One region of the Acetobacter sp. DmW_043 genome, then DNA from elsewhere that is predicted to be linked to it. Evidence: predicted binding sites of a transcription regulator. Region 1 holds the regulator's gene; the other holds the start of a gene.
The links. The regulator HrcA, encoded in region 1, represses chaperone genes, less so after heat shock. The targets are predictions, from matches to a motif close to GTTNGCACTCNCNNNNNGNGAGTGCNAAC.
Positions count from the first base shown of each region.

Region 2: groES (co-chaperone GroES) is a predicted target of HrcA. The motif match lies at 1,398-1,426, and genes of this name have one in related genera.

Region 1 covers NZ_JOMN01000004.1:56,744-60,159, reverse strand. Annotated here, with positions in the region: gene rdgB (RdgB/HAM1 family non-canonical purine NTP pyrophosphatase) at 1-421, opposite strand, end outside; gene rph (ribonuclease PH) at 425-1,153, opposite strand; gene hrcA (heat-inducible transcriptional repressor HrcA) at 1,320-2,393, shown strand; gene HK11_RS01255 (penicillin-binding protein 1A) at 2,461-3,416, shown strand, end outside.
Region 2 covers NZ_JOMN01000016.1:131,464-134,879, reverse strand. Annotated here, with positions in the region: gene HK11_RS07005 (ATP-dependent DNA helicase) at 1-813, shown strand, start outside; gene HK11_RS07000 (cold-shock protein) at 907-1,110, opposite strand; gene groES (co-chaperone GroES) at 1,521-1,811, shown strand; gene groL (chaperonin GroEL) at 1,869-3,416, shown strand, end outside.

The sequences.
Region 1 (3,416 bases):
CTTCAAAGAAATGAAGCCTGCCGTCAGGAAAAGCCAGACATAACACACAGATAAACCATGCTGCCCGCTCGCCCGTACCAATGTCATTGTGAATGCGTGCCATAGCAGCAGGGAAGTTTTTGTCAGGGCCGGCCCACCGGGCAGAGTAAATGCCCGGGTCACCATTGAGTGCAGCCACACACAGGCCGGAATCATCTGACAATGCCGGCAGGCCTGAGGCCTTTGCCGCTGCCTGTGCCTTAAGAGCGGCATTACCGGTAAAGGTGGTTTCTGTTTCTTCCGGCTCGGGCAGTTTCAGTTCACCGGCTGAAATTACGGTAATACCGAAAGGTTTCAGCATAGCCGAAAACTCAGCGAGTTTTCCTGCATTGTGGCTGGCCAGCACCAGCTTATCGCCGGTGTGTAAAAGCGGTGTGCTCATGTATCAGCCATTTTCTGCGCGTGTTACAGCGGCTGTCTGCGCATCAAACAGCGTTGAAACGCCAATGCGTGCAAGAGCAAACAGTTCGTTAAAGGCATCTTCTGTAAAAGGTGTTTCTTCTGCTGTGCCCTGAATTTCAACAATGCGGCGGTCGGCTGTCAGCACAAAGTTTGTGTCAGCTGCTGCTGTGCTGTCTTCTGCGTAATCGAGGTCAAGTACGGCGCCGGTTTCAGTCAGTCCGCACGAGACCGCGGCAACCTGACCCAGCAGTGGCAGGTGAGGGAGAGCACCACTGGCAACCAGTTTACCCAGAGCCAGGCGCAGAGCTACCCATGCTCCGGTTATTGACGCGCAGCGTGTGCCTCCATCAGCATTAAGCACATCACAGTCGAGGGTGATGCTCATTTCACCAAGGGCTTTCAGATCTGTCACAGCACGAAGTGAACGCCCGATAAGGCGCTGAATTTCCTGTGTGCGACCTGACTGTTTACCCTTTGCGGCTTCGCGGCTGCCGCGTGAATGTGTGGCGCGGGGCAGCATACCATATTCTGCGGTGACCCAGCCGGTGCCCTGACCACGAAGAAACGGAGGTACACGGTTTTCAATACTGGCTGTGCACAGTACCTCTGTGCCACCCACGCGGATGAGAGCGCAGCCTTCGGCATGGTGGGAAAAGCTGGTGTCGATGGTAATAGTACGCATCTCGCTGGGCAGACGACCTGAAGGGCGCATGTCAAGAAACTCCTTAAATCATAGTTTGTTCACCAGGCAGGCGAACGACACAAAGGTGACACTATCGTCAGTTCAGTATGACGAGAATGGTGTGTGTGCTAAAAAATTGCTTTAAATGATTAAGAAACCCACAATGTAGCCCTGGTGAGGAGGAGCAGAGCAGATGATGAGACCTGGTGTGTTCCCTGTTGGCAGTGCTTTGCCACCTGATCTTGACCGGCGTTCTGCCACGATTTTGCGTGAAGTGGTGGAAGAATATATGGCCAATGGTGAGCCTGTCGGGTCGCGTACGCTCGCACGCAGGCTGAGCCAGCCGCTGTCTCCTGCAACGGTGCGTAATATCATGGCTTCTCTGACCGAAGCCGGTCTGCTGTTTTCGCCGCACACTTCAGCAGGGCGTTTGCCAACTGAGGCCGGGCTGCGTCTGTTTGTTGATGGTCTTTTGCAATTTGGAGCGCTCTCGGAAGAAGAGCAGACACGGATCAGCCACACGCTGGAGGCACGCGGGCGTTCATTGCAGGATACAATGACGGAGGCATCTTCATTACTTTCAGGTATGTCTGACGCAGCAGGTCTTGTCATAGCGCCTAAAAGTGAGGGAGCTGTTAAGCATATTGAGTTTGTTGCTCTGGGCGGTAATCGTGCCCTTGTTGTGCTGGTTGGTACAGATGGGCGGGTTGAAAACCGTGTGACAGAAATTCCGGCAGGGGTGCCTGCGTCGGCTCTGGTTGAAGCGGCTAATTACCTGAATGCCAGACTTAAGGGAGCAACATTGTCTGAGTTGTGTGAACGTGTGAGCACAGAAATTTCTGACAACAGGCATGTGCTTGATGAGCTGACTGCTGATGTGGTTGAGCGCGGGCTTGCCATATGGGGCGGAGATACCGGTGAACGGGGTGGCACATTAATTGTCAGAGGCCAGTCGCGCCTGCTGACTGATGTTGCCGGGCAGGAGCGCTTGCAGGCTATACAGACTTTATTTGACCGGCTTGAAGCACAGGAGACAATGCTGAGTTTGTTAGAACTGGCAGAAAGTTCAGAGGGTGTTCGCATCTTTATCGGGGCTGAAAGCGGTTTGTTCGGAGCTTCTGGCATGTCCATGGTGGTCGCCCCGGCCCGCAACGAGACTAATCGTATTGTTGGCGCTATTGGTGTAATAGGGCCAAAACGTATTAATTACGGGCGTATTATTCCGGTCGTTGATTATACTGCACGGTTTTTAGGTGAAATGCTTGGCTAAGTCGGTCAGTTTGCTACACGATAATATAAAGAACGCGCCAGAATATGATAATGGGTAAAAAGCCGGCATGACAAAAGATTCGTCTTCTGAAAAAAAGCTGACTGTGCGCAGTCCCCGTTTTCGTATCTGGCGCCGGGCCCTTGGCGCAGGCGCTGCAATTGTGCTTGTGGGCATGGCTGGCGGTGGCCTTGTCGTCTGGCATCAGTATGAGGAGCTGGTCTCCTCACTGCCAACAGTTGAAGGGCTGAAAAATTATCAGCCTGACGTGATGAGCCGCATCTATGCCTCAGATGATCGTATGATCGCTGAGCTGGCCAGTGAACGCCGTATTTTTGTGCCTTTCAGTGCTATTCCTGAGCGTGTCAGCAATGCGTTTCTGGCTGCTGAGGATCAGAAATTCTGGACCCATAAAGGCGTTGACCCCCTGGCGATTATCCGTGCTGGTCTGACCGATCTTACGCGCGATAAAGGGCGCAGACCGATCGGGGCTTCTACGATTACGCAGCAGGTGGCACGTATTATGCTGCTGGGTACACAGTCTCTTTCTATGAAGCGTAAGGCGAAAGAGGCATTTCTGGCCCTGCGTGTTGAAGGGGTGCTGTCGAAAGAGAAAATTCTCGAAATTTATCTTAATGAAATTTATCTGGGCAGCGGGGCTTACGGTATTGCTGCTGCGGCACAGACTTATTTTAATAAGCCGCTTGATCAGCTTGATGATGCTGAAGCCGCTTTTCTTGCAGCATTGCCAAAATCACCAACAAACTACAACCCGGTCCGCTACCCTGAGGCTGCTCTTGGACGGCGTAACTGGGTTTTGTCACGTATGGTTGAAACCGGAGCCATTACAGCTGAGGCTGCCAAAGCTGCTCAGGCTGAGCCTCTTATTCCTCATACGTTTGTGCGTCCTGGTCCGGCTCCGGGGTCTGAATGGTTTGCTGAAGAGGTCAGGCGCGAGCTGATCGGGCGCTATGGCCAGGAGACGACCATGCAGGGCGGGCTGGAAGTACATACCAGCCTTGATCC
Region 2 (3,416 bases), on a different contig from region 1:
CAGGGTCTGCTGATTACCTCAGCTACTCTGCGTGATCGTTCAGAAAGTGCCGACCCGCCAGCGTCCTCGACACCCGCACAGGCAGAGTTTGATACTGAGGAAGCTGAACGCTCATGGGCTGCGGCTGAAGCACTAACCGGAGTCTGCCATTTTCCTGCCCCGGCAGTACGGGCCAGCCTGAGCAGCCCTTTTGATTATGCCAGCCAGACGCGAACCTTCATTATTAACGATTTAGACCATAATAATCTGCATGATCTTTCTGCTGCTTTCAGAACATTATTCACAGCGTCTGGCGGCGGCGGACTGGGTCTGTTTACCGCCATTTCACGCCTGAAGGGTGTGCACTCTCATATTGCTACCCCCCTCAGAGAACAAAATATCCCCCTTTATGCACAGCACGTTAACGCCTTGGATAATGCAACACTGATTGATATTTTTCGCACTGAAGAAAATGCCTGCCTGCTGGGTACGGATGCCATGCGAGACGGCGTTGATGTACCAGGCCGGGCCTTAAGGCTTGTCGTATTTGAGCGTGTTCCCTGGCCGAGACCGGACATTCTGCACAGAGAACGCCGTGTGCATCTGTCAGGTGGTGACCCCAAGGGATATGACGACAGCATCGCCCGTATGAAACTGCGGCAGGCTTTTGGCCGTCTTATTCGCAGTCAGTCAGACCGCGGTGTATTTGTATTGCTGGACCGACGCACACCCTCACGTCTTCTTTCTGCTTTTCCGCATGGTGTCAGCCCTGAACGCAGGGGGCTGGCGAAAGCCGCTGAAGAAATCAGAAGCTTTCTACTCCCGAAAGATTAAAAACCTTCCGTCTGAAATTCAGCTCTTCTCTACAGAGAGTCATGCTTCCTGATTAAAGGTCACATGCACCCGCAGAGAAAATTATATTCAGACTCAGAGTGTTTTAAGGTTTGTAGCAGCTTCTTTACCACGCTCTGTAACCAGGTCGTAAGAAACTTTCTGATTTTCATCCAGGCCGCGCAGGCCAGCAGCCTGAACAGCTGTGATGTGCACGAACACGTCTTTACCGCCTTCTTCTGGGGCAATAAAACCAAAGCCTTTAGTGGCATTAAACCATTTAACTGTTCCGGTAGGCATCTGCAGGTAACTCTCTTATAGTCTTCTCCCTGCCGGACAAACCGCATGGCCGGCTGCAGGATTATTTATTCCGGCCATGAAGCTCTGCAAATGTCAATAAAAATACCACCCTGCCTCAGGGCGGAAATGGCAGAAATGGCGTTTACCTGCTGATTATATTGAGGAAATAAAGTTTGTAACGGCAGCAGATATCGCTTCAGATATGAACGCTCAGATAACAAAACAAAAAATCAGAAAGTTTTTTTCTCCCTTCCTTGACTTGTCTGAGAGGCAGACCTATCTCCTGATTTGGCACTCCCGGGGTGGGAGTGCTAACGTAACGCGGCGTGTGTTACGCGCGGTAAACGCAGATGGTATAGCTTCCTGATAAGGATACCATCGCACAGATAAGAAACGTGGAGAGATCCATAATGACGAAATTTCGTCCTTTGCATGACCGTGTGGTCGTGCGTCGTCTCGAAAGCGAAGAAAAGACTGTTGGCGGCATCATCATTCCTGACACGGCTAAAGAAAAGCCTATGGAAGGTAAAGTTGTCGCTGCTGGTCCTGGCGCCCGCAATGAGCAGGGTCAGATCGTAGCGCTTGATGTTAAGGCTGGCGACACCATCCTGTTCGGCAAATGGTCCGGCACAGAAGTGAAGATCGACGGTGAAGACCTGCTGATCATGAAAGAAAGCGACATTCTGGGTATTATTTCCTGAGTGACGTGTCTGTGAGACGCTTTTCAATATTCAACCGATCCTCACTGGAGAAATTCTATGGCTGCTAAGGACGTAAAATTCGGTGCTGATGCACGCCAGCGTATGCTGCGTGGCGTTGACATCCTGGCTGACGCTGTAAAAGTTACACTTGGCCCAAAAGGTCGTAACGTAGTGCTCGACAAGAGCTTTGGCGCACCACGCATCACAAAAGACGGCGTGTCTGTTGCTAAAGAAATCGAACTGGCTGACAAGTTCGAAAACATGGGCGCTCAGATGCTGCGTGAAGTTGCATCTAAAACCAACGATGTTGCTGGTGACGGCACCACAACAGCCACCGTTCTGGCTCAGGCTATCGTTCGTGAAGGCCACAAAGCTGTTGCAGCTGGCATGAACCCGATGGATCTGAAACGCGGCATCGATAAAGCTGTTGCATCAGTTATCGAAGAGCTGAAGAAAAACGCAAAGAAAATCACCACACCGGCTGAAACAGCTCAGGTTGGCACGATCTCTGCAAACGGCGAAAGCGAAATCGGTAAAATGATTTCAGAAGCCATGCAGAAAGTCGGCTCTGAAGGTGTTATCACCGTTGAGGAAGCTAAACACTTCCAGACCGAGCTGGACGTTGTTGAAGGCATGCAGTTCGACCGCGGCTACATCTCTCCTTATTTCGTGACAAACACGGAAAAGATGACAGCCGACCTCGAAAACCCCTTCATCCTGATCCACGAGAAGAAACTCTCTTCTCTGCAGCCAATGCTGCCACTGCTGGAATCAGTTGTTCAGTCTGGCCGTCCGCTGCTCATCATCGCTGAAGATGTTGACGGTGAAGCTCTTGCTACCCTCGTTGTTAACAAACTGCGTGGTGGCCTGAAAATTGCTGCGGTTAAAGCTCCTGGCTTTGGTGACCGTCGCAAAGCTATGCTCGAAGATATCGCTATTCTGACCGGTGGTCAGGTTATCAGCGAAGATCTGGGCATCAAGCTGGAAACCGTTACTCTGCCAATGCTTGGCACAGCGAAAAAAGTACGCATCGACAAAGAAAACACAACCATTGTCGATGGTGCAGGTAAAGCTGACGACATTAAAGGTCGTTGCAAGCAGATCCGCGCTCAGATCGAAGAAACAACCTCTGACTACGACCGCGAAAAACTGCAGGAACGTCTGGCTAAACTGGCTGGTGGTGTTGCTGTTATCCGCGTTGGTGGTTCAACAGAGATCGAAGTTAAAGAGCGCAAAGACCGCGTTGACGATGCTCTGCACGCAACCCGTGCAGCTGTTGAAGAAGGCATCGTTCCTGGCGGTGGTACGGCTCTGGCACGTGCAACTCTGGCTCTGGCCAAACTGCACTACCACAACGAAGACCAGCGCGTTGGTGGCGAGATCATCCGCAAAGCTCTGCAGGCTCCTTTGCGCCAGATCGCTCATAACGCTGGTGAAGATGGTGCAGTCATTGCCAACAAAGTCCTTGAAAACACGGACTATGCATTTGGTTTTGATGCTCAGGCAGGTGAATACAAAAACCTGGTTGAAGCCGGCATTATCGACCCTGCTAAAGTTGTGCGCACAGCCCTTCAGGACGCAGCATCTGTTGCTGGCCTGCTGATC